3 regions of the Clostridium fungisolvens genome follow, and region 1 is predicted to be linked to each of the others. Evidence: a T-box and tRNA genes for the amino acid it is inferred to sense, from the RefSeq annotation. Region 1 holds a T-box; the other regions hold tRNA genes.

What was found. A T-box is a leader RNA that pairs with one kind of tRNA and senses whether it is charged. The one in region 1 lies ahead of serS (serine--tRNA ligase), so its partner is inferred to be a tRNA-Ser.
Region 2: it has a tRNA-Ser gene. The T-box ahead of serS (serine--tRNA ligase) is inferred to sense a tRNA for this amino acid. The anticodon was not compared.
Region 3: it has a tRNA-Ser gene. The T-box ahead of serS (serine--tRNA ligase) is inferred to sense a tRNA for this amino acid. The anticodon was not compared.

The regions. Positions count from the first base shown of each region.
Region 1 covers NZ_BLZR01000001.1:2,496,965-2,500,253, reverse strand. The annotation lists gene bsdtw1_RS10750 (YkgJ family cysteine cluster protein) at 1-514, shown strand, start outside; T-box leader at 670-876, shown strand; gene serS (serine--tRNA ligase) at 1,219-2,496, shown strand; gene bsdtw1_RS10740 (sensor histidine kinase) at 2,796-3,289, shown strand, end outside.
Region 2 covers NZ_BLZR01000001.1:5,014,081-5,017,369, reverse strand. The annotation lists gene bsdtw1_RS22265 (ABC transporter permease) at 1-956, shown strand, start outside; RNA gene ffs (signal recognition particle sRNA large type) at 1,265-1,528, opposite strand; tRNA gene bsdtw1_RS22255 (tRNA-Ser) at 1,532-1,621, opposite strand; gene lgt (prolipoprotein diacylglyceryl transferase) at 1,771-2,550, opposite strand; gene bsdtw1_RS22245 (hypothetical protein) at 2,639-3,112, opposite strand; gene bsdtw1_RS22240 (TIGR03943 family putative permease subunit) at 3,213-3,289, opposite strand, start outside.
Region 3 covers NZ_BLZR01000001.1:4,930,881-4,934,169, forward strand. The annotation lists gene bsdtw1_RS21895 (DUF1667 domain-containing protein) at 1-143, shown strand, start outside; T-box leader at 216-418, shown strand; tRNA gene bsdtw1_RS21900 (tRNA-Ser) at 905-995, shown strand; tRNA gene bsdtw1_RS21905 (tRNA-Ser) at 1,031-1,121, shown strand; tRNA gene bsdtw1_RS21910 (tRNA-Ser) at 1,655-1,745, shown strand; tRNA gene bsdtw1_RS21915 (tRNA-Ser) at 1,780-1,870, shown strand; gene bsdtw1_RS21920 (metallophosphoesterase) at 2,038-2,928, shown strand; gene bsdtw1_RS21925 (GNAT family N-acetyltransferase) at 3,034-3,289, shown strand, end outside.

The DNA.
Region 1 (3,289 bases):
TTTAAATAGCAACCCTCTACCTTGTGATGATTGTGAGGAAAGCTGCTGTAAAAAGGCTTGGTCAGTTGAAATGGATAATATCTGTGTTAACAGAATAAGTAACTGGAACGACGAAGCTGCTTCTGACTTTGTAAGACAGAGGCTTGTAAAAAAGAGAAATTACTATAGAGAGTTCGATCAATTTGTATTAGATAAAGAAAATAATTGCCACTTTATTACAAATGAGAACTACTGCACAATTTACGAGCAAAGACCAATAATATGCAGATTGTATATATGTATTGATAAAAGCTTCAGATATAATGTAGTTAGAGAACTTATTGGGAGCACTTATTTGCAGGCATTAATATTTGAAGATGAGATTAGAAATAAAGTGCTTACGGAAGATTTGATTAAAGTGTATAATAGAAATCCTGCTGTATTTGCAAAGGGTTATGATATAGCTTTGAAAGATATATTTAATTATGCAGAAGAAGAAGGATGGCTATATGATGATGAAATAGATGAATTATAGTAACAATTGCATTTTTAGGTACTTAAAACTGTAAAAATCATGTGGTTTATAGAGATAAAAACAATTTTATTAACGATTTACGTGAAAAATACTTATTCTCACTTGAAAATCTGTATAATATTATATATAATTGATACATAATAGTAACATATACAAAAACAGTGATTATAAAAGCTACGATTTTTGAATTTCTTCAGAGAGCCGATGGTTGGTGCAAATCGGTGAAAGTCTAAATCTTTCCACTTTTGGAGCTGTCGATGATAAATCGAAAGGCTAGTAACCTTTATCCTACTTTTTCGAGTGGCTGATTTTTAACTATTTCAGCAATTTGGGTGGCAACGCGGAGTACTTCCGTCCCATTTTTTTATATTTGGGATGGGAGTTTTTTTATTCTTTAGGGAATTATAATTCAATGAGATTTGTGGATGAGTATATGCAACAGATTAAAATATAATATTAATTCTTTGCTTAAGACCGTTAAATAATCGGATTGATAATCACTTAATTTCAAAACAGTACTTTAATAGTAACTTAAATTTAAATAACTTTAGACATAAGTTACTATAATGGATATAGTATTTAAAGATACCATTGTAAATTATTAATTATTATCTTACAATGTAAAAGTAACCATTTAGGTAATTGCTTATATAATTATGCTTTTAAAATATTATAAATAGATAAATGTATCAGGAGGGTAAATTATGTTAGATTTAAGATTTGTAAGGGAAAACCCTGAAATAGTAAAACAAAACATAAAAAATAAGTTTCAAGATAATAAGTTAGGTTTAGTTGATGAAGTTATAGCTTTAGATGCTGAACTTAGAAATGCAAAGCAGGAAGCTGATTCTTTAAGGGCAAATAGAAATAAGATCTCAAAGAGCATTGGTGCATTAATGGCTCAAGGGAAAAAAGAAGAAGCAGAAGATATGAAAAAACAAGTTGCTGCAAACTCTGCACGTTTGGCAGAATTAGAAGTTAAAGAAGGCGAACTTGAGAAAAAAGTTAAGGATATAATGATGATAATTCCAAATATCATCGATCCAAGTGTTCCAATAGGTAAGGACGATAGCGAAAATGTGGAAGTTGAACGTTTTGGTGAACCAGTAGTTCCTGACTTTGAGATTCCATACCATACTGAAATCATGGAAAAACTTAGCGGTATTGATTTAGATAGTGCTAGAAAGGTTGCTGGAAATGGTTTTTATTATCTAATGGGTAATATAGCTAGACTTCATTCAGCAGTTATATCATATGCTAGAGATTTTATGATAAATCGTGGATTTACATATTGCATACCACCTTTCATGATTCGTAGTGAAGTTGTAACTGGTGTTATGAGTTTTGCTGAAATGGATGCAATGATGTATAAAATAGAAGGTGAAGATTTATATCTTATAGGAACAAGTGAACATTCTATGATAGGTAAGTATATAGATACAATATTGCCAGAAGCTTCACTTCCTCACACTTTAACTAGTTACTCACCATGCTTCAGAAAAGAAAAAGGAGCTCATGGGATAGAGGAAAGAGGAGTTTATAGAATTCACCAATTTGAAAAACAAGAAATGATTGTTGTATGTAAACCAGAAGAAAGTATGGTTTGGTACAATAAACTATGGAAAGACACAGTAGATTTATTCCGTTCACTAGATATACCAGTGAGAACCTTAGAATGTTGCTCAGGTGACTTAGCAGATCTTAAAGTAAAGTCAGTAGACGTAGAAGCTTGGTCTCCAAGACAAAAGAAATACTTTGAAGTAGGAAGCTGCTCAAACTTAGGCGATGCTCAAGCACGTCGTTTAAAGATACGTGTAGATGGCGAGAATGGTAAGTATTTTGCACATACATTAAATAATACAGTTGTAGCTCCTCCAAGAATGTTAATTGCTTTCTTAGAGAACAACTTAAATGAAGATGGATCTATAAACATTCCAGTAGCATTACAACCTTATATGGGTGGAATGTCAGTAATTAAATAATATAAGTAGGTAAGATGTAATTAGGTATTACGCTAATAAAATGCCTTGAATAACTTTTTAAAAAAGATTTAATCAAATTACATCTATAGATGCAGCATGTTCAATGGAAAATTTGATATGCTGCGTTTTTTTACATAAATAATAACCTTAATTTTACATTTTAATCGATATTTGCACTATGAATGTGTGTTTACAGAATATTGGAAGACGTATTATAATTTGTACAATAATAGTTATATTGTATTTATTTTCTTGATTTAATATCGCTTATATTTAATATATTTATAAAGGGGTAAGGTATGGGGAAGATTAATTTTTCTGAGGTATTTAATATTGATTCCTTTAAAAAAATGTCAGAAAGCCTTTATGAGGCATCTGGAATTCCTGTGGGACTTATTGATGTAGATGGGACAATATATATAAAAACTGGATGGCAGGATATTTGCACAAAATTTCACAGAGTCCATCCAACTGCTTGTAGCCGATGCTTGGTTAGCGATAAGTATATAAATGATCATTTAAAAGATGGCAGATACATAGAGTACAAATGTTTAAATAATATGTGGGATATAGGTGTGCCTATAATAATATATGGACAACATGTGGCTACGATTTTTATGGGCCAATTTTTTTATAAGGATGAGGAAGTTGATGTTGAGTTTTTTAAAAGACAAGCTCGTGAATTCAATTTTGATGAGGAACAGTACATTGCTGCACTAAGTAAAGTTCCAAGATGGTCAAGAAAAAAGGTTAAAAGTATCTTAGATTATTATTTAGCACTTGTAACTACTTT
Region 2 (3,289 bases), 2.5 Mb from region 1:
CTGCAGAAAGCAGAGAACTAATAAAAAGCTTCGAGAACACTTCTTACTTTAAAGTGATAGGAAAGGCTCAAAATATAGATATTATCGATGATTCTATTAATAATGGTACCGCACATTCAGCTCTAATAATACCTCCGGATTACGCAGATAAAATTGCTAAGCACGAGAAGCCTACTGTTCAATTTATTGTAGATGGATCTGATCCAACCACAGCAAGAACAGCTTTTAGCAGTGGTGTAATGGCAGCTCAAAGTCAAAGTTCTAAGTTGATAGAAAAGGTAACCTCTAAAACACTTGTTACTAACAATATTTCTGGCATAGATATTAGTACTAAAGTCCTTTTTAATCCAACCTTGAGAAACCAAAACTATACCATCCCTGGACTTATAGGACTTATAATGCAGAATATAACTATAATTCTAACTGCTTTTGCTTTAGTTAGAGAAAAAGAAAGAGGTACCATAGAGCAACTTATAGTTTCTCCTTTGAAGTCTCCTGAAATAATCTTAGGAAAACTTGTTCCCTATATAGTTATTGGATTTGCAGACTTTATATATGCTTTAATCCTAGGTATATACTGGTTTAACGTACCTGTTGCAGGAAGCATTCCACTATTAATATTCTTAGGTTTCGGCTTTGTTATCTGTGCTCTAGCAATAGGAATATTGATATCCACTATAGCCAAGACCCAACTTCAAGCTATGCAAATGGCTTTCCTTGCGCTTCTTCCAAGCGTCCTACTATCTGGGTTTGTATTTCCAAGAGAGGCTATGCCTAAGGTAATACAGTATATAGGCAATGTTATTCCATTAACTTATTTCCTAAATATAATAAGAGGTATTGTACTGAAAGGTTTGACCATAAACTATTTAGTCCAAGATGTAACCTTATTATTTATACTTGGTTTAGTTCTTTTAACACTTAGTATAGTACGATTTAGAAAAAAACTAGATTAGATTATTTCTTAAGTCTGTTCGCATAATTACACGCAGATGTAATTGATGTATAAATTTCTAAAGAATAAAAAAGCTTACTGAAGCGACTTTCTTCAGTGAGCTTTTTTAACGCATCTGCCTTTCCGAATGTATATGAGGAAAATTTGGCAGGCGAATAAGTTTTATTTTTTTACTGTATCGCCATAAAAACTTCTGAAAGCGTTGAAATATATAGGTTTAATCCGAATAGAAGTTTTATATCTTTCTTTAAAGTAAAAAAAGCCTTTCAGCATATAAATGCTGAAAGGCTTTTACATTCAGATTAAAAGTCGTGCACCTCATGTCGACAATAATCTATGAGCGTTACCCATGCAGTTAGCTCAGGCCAGGCTGCTCCACGGCACACGACAGGAACCGCTTATCGCTGCTTCCTTCCGGACCTGACGAGGTTCACGGGCTGCCGTTGCGTGGGACCCAGCCATCAACACCACTTACATGGGGCAGGCCTCACAGATTAAGGCCTCGATGAGGAATTAAACCCTGCTGTAGCGGATTGCAGGTACAGGGCACCGCTAACTCCCCGTCTAGCACGACTATGGCGGACAGAGGGGGATTCGAACCCCCGGTAGAGTTTCCCCTACACACGCTTTCCAGGCGTGCTCCTTCAACCACTCGGACATCTCTCCATACTATTGATGTAATCTGAATATATATTATTTAGTTGTCACGATTTTTATTATATCTGTTTATATAAAATTCGTCAACAGACAAATTTTATCCTCTATTAGTATAGGTTGCTTAAAAATGAGGCATGTAGATAATGCCCCATTATATTCTAATAAAATATTCCCTTTTTTCTTCTCACTATTGCAGTTATCATGATTATACCGAAAACCACACCTAAACCACTGACTACTTGAGCAGTTCTTAAACCATAAGCCATATAAAGACTATCTGTTCTTAATCCTTCTATAAAAAATCTTCCTATAGAGTATAAAATCATATAGCTACCAAGTACTATGCCTTTATGGTTGTTATTTCTCTTGTAAAGTATAAATAATAAAATCAAGCAAACCAATACATTCCATAAAGATTCATATAAAAAGGTTGGATGATAATAGGTCCCGTCTATAAGCATACCTTTTTGTATAAATGCAGGAAACTTACTTATAAATTCCTTAGTAACCGGTCCCCCGTGTGCTTCACTATTAAAGAAATTACCCCATCTTCCTATGGCTTGAGCTAATATTATTGAAGGTGCAGCAATATCTGCAAATTCAAAAAAATCAAGCTTCTTTACCTTGGTATATATAAATGCAGTAACTAGAGCAAAAATTACCCCTCCGTGAATCGCAAGACCACCTTGCCTAATATTTATTATCTGATTTAAATTATTTTTATAGTAATCAAATTCAAATACTACATAGTATAATCTTGCTCCTATAATAGCCATCGGGAATGCTATGATAAAAATATCCATAAGTTTATCGAAGTCTGTTCCTTTTAGTCTGCAGGTGAAATAAGCTAATGTTAAAGCCGCAAGAACTCCAAATGAAATTAAAAGACCATACCATCTGATATCAAGTCCAAATATATTAAATGCAACTGGATTCATTATAACCCCTCCTCTTTAAAATACATAGCCAAAGTTTATATTAATTTTATCATAAAAACAATAAAACTGTTAACTATTATTTTGAGAACTAATTTATATCTTTTAGGGTGTCTACAAGCTTATCTGCTTTTAATAAATCCTTAACTGTAATATTGTAATATCCATTTGATGAACCAAAAAATACATATGTTGATTCGATTTTATCTGAAGACTCAATAGGAAAAAACAATCTATCATAAGTTATAGAATATATAAAACCTTTCTTGGATCTGTATGATTGTGGTCGGTTATATATAAACTCTAAAGACTCTGAGCTATTTTTTATAAAACTTTCTTTTTCACTATTACTTATATCAGATTGAGCATTTCTGATCGTAAATCTCTTATTTGTTAATGTTAATATCTCGTTATACCGCTTGTCCTGCTTAGATATGGTTATTGATTTTTGCATTTTATGAACTACTATTTCATCTGGTCTAGGTATCGCAGGATAAAGACTTATAGATATTAAACATATAATAAATAGACAAAAAACTATCCATACAAACTTTATTTTTCTCATCTTAACCTCATCGTATTTCCGCTTATAATAATTAATTTATTCTATTACTTTAATATCGTAATTAAGTCACTGAGATTAACATCTATTTATATATTTACTTTTAATTTTGATATATATATTGATTAGAAGGTTTTTTAGTCACTTCAATACTCTCAGATTTAATAATAGGTACTTCAA
Region 3 (3,289 bases), 2.4 Mb from region 1:
ATAAAAGTTTATGGCTAGAATTATCTAAGGTTTTATCAAGAATATATGTTGGAGCACCAATGTATATGGGAGATATAATATGTAAAAATATATTGAATACTGGAATAGATATAATAAGTACAGCAAATATAACAAAAGATTAATAAATTTAATGTTTATTAGAATAAATGTTGACAATATATCAATAAGTGGAATATAATATATTAAATTATATAAATAAACTGCTGATAAGGCTAGTAGTAATTATCAGATTTTTAGAGAGTCGATGGTTGGTGTAAATCGATAGTTTGTAATTATGAATCCACCTTTGAGGGACTACGATGAGTAGTACGGGTATACCGTTATATAAATTGAGAGGATAAAAAGATTATATTTTTTTATCAACTAGGGTGGCAACGCGGAGCTTTTCGTCCCTATATGGGATGATGGCTCTTTTTTATTTTGTTTAAATATGCCCATGTGTTAAGTAAAGAGCTACTAAAAGTATCACATACTAAAAATATTTTGTATTAATAGAAATGTCAAAGCCCAAGATATTTCTTATAATCAATTTAGTTTTATATGTAGCGTACAGATATTCAAGTTAAAAGATTAATTTATATAAATTTAAAATCACTCAGCCCAGTGCATTAAAAAATTATAAATTATTTTAAACATGAAAATGTTAGTAGCTCATTACTATCAAATATATTATACAAGAAAGATGCGGTTAAATGTAGAGTTATTTCATATTTAACTACATCTTTCTTATTTACCTTAAAGATTATCAAAAATATACTATTAAATAAAATACTTTTTCAATAAAAATAATATTCATAAGAAAAAACTTATAAAATTATTTAAATTAATTTGTATTTTGTGTTGACATAATATATATAGCTTGATATAATATCAAATGTGACACGGAGAGATGGTCGAGTTGGTTTAAGGCACCGGTCTTGAAAACCGGCGTACGGGTGACCGTACCGTGGGTTCGAATCCCACTCTCTCCGCCATTTTTTTTTATAAAAATTTAATTTGTAGGACACATGGAGAAATACTCAAGTGGCCGAAGAGGCGCCCCTGCTAAGGGCGTAGGTCGGGTAACCGGCGCGAGGGTTCAAATCCCTCTTTCTCCGCCAGAAGCATTTAGTTTATACTAAATGTTTTTTTTATTTTTAGCTATTTATAATTCAGTTAGATTTTTGGGTAAATATAGGATTCCTAACTCAACTATTAATTTGTACTTGCCCGAAAATCCCCAGAAGCTGCGATTATCAAACATGTATAACTTAAGTTTTTATATAGGAACTCTTTATTATTAACAGGTTTAAAACTTAATGTAAATTAGGAAGTAAAAACAAGAATATATCTACAGCAAGGTTTTTCTCATATACATCTGTAAGGGCAGATGTCAAAAAACTAAAGCAATTTACTTCAGTAATTTTTTATGAAATTATAATAACGTAAAATTTATAGATAAGTGAATATTATTATATTTATATTTGAATACATAGAATTTATAAAATTAAGTATACTATTATAATGTTGGATCAGTATAATTAAATACATGTAGTTTTATAAAAATATATTTCATAAAAAGTTCCAATAAAAATTCAAATACTATGTTGACATAATAATTCTTAGTTGATATAATAAAAACTGTCGTTGACATGGAGAGATGGTCGAGTTGGTTTAAGGCACCGGTCTTGAAAACCGGCGTACGGGTGACCGTACCGTGGGTTCGAATCCCACTCTCTCCGCCATTTAAATAACTAAAGATTAATTTGTAGGGCATGTGGAGAAATACTCAAGTGGCCGAAGAGGCGCCCCTGCTAAGGGCGTAGGTCGGGTAACCGGCGCGAGGGTTCAAATCCCTCTTTCTCCGCCAGCAACACTCAGTTGAAAAACTGAGTGTTTTTTGTTTTTACAGATATTTTAATACCTAAAGTTTGTAAAAAGTAAGCTATGAATTAGCTGTTTTTAAAATTAAAGTATCCATTTACTTACTGAAGCATATAATGATAAAGCATAATAATATTACATGAAGATTTTTGTATGAAGAAAGATATATTGACAAGGGTAATGAGTAAGTCTCCAGAAATTTACTTCAATAAAGATAATAAAATTGCATTTATTAGTGATTGTCATAGAGGGGATGGGACTTATAAAGATGATCTTATGCCAAATGCTAATATATATATGACAGCATTAAACTATTACTATAGAAACAATTTTACCTATATTGAAATTGGAGACGGAGATGAATTGTGGAAAGTTAAAAATATAGAAGACATATATAATACCTATCCAGATATATTTAAGCTTCTTTTAAAGTTTAAGTATGATAATAGATTATATATGTTATATGGGAATCATGATGAGATAAAGGCTACTAAAAAATTTAAACATATGATAGATAGAATAGATAGAAATGAAGAAGAAAATGATGTGTATAATCTATTTCATGATTTGCCGATATACGAGGGATTAGTATTAAACTATGAAGATTTAAAAAGGTTATTTGTAATACATGGTCACCAAGTTGATAAGATAAATTATAATCTTGAGCCATTTGCTTCATTCATAGTTAGATATGTTTGGTCGTTTTTAGAAGGTCACTTAGGTTTTAAGAATGGAACCAGTCCTGCCAGAAGTAATACTAAAAGAAAAAAAGTAGATAAAAAACTTCAACAATGGGTGAAGTTAAATAACCAACCAATAGTAGCTGGTCATACCCATAGATCAAGACTGCCACAGCCTGATGAAATACCATATTTTAACGATGGATGCTGTATTCATCCTTATTCAGTAAGTTCTATTGAGATAGAAAAGGGAAAGATATCTCTAATTAAGTGGAGTATAAAGTCTTTAGAAAATGGTGTTCTTACAGTTAGGAGAGAAATAATCGGAGGTCCAGAATTATTAGTTAATTATAAAATAATATAAGTGCTTATAAAACTTTTCATAGACTAAACAAGTGTATATATTGAACCAAATATTTACAGGGTATATAATAAAAGAGTATTATTGCTTGCTTAAGAAGGTGTAAGTTTGTTAAAAGGAAAGAAGATATATTTAAGATCAGTGGAAAAAAGAGACGTAAATATATTTTATAATTATTCTACTGATAAAGAGATTCGAAAGTTTGATGGTGGAAATATGATTCTCCCTTCAATAGAATCTGTTATGCAGCATTTTGATGAAATAATGAATATATCTAGAAAAACATTAAGCATAATAAACGAAAAAGGAGTATTGGTTGGATATCTGACATATAAAGAGTTTGAAGATACAAATAATATATACT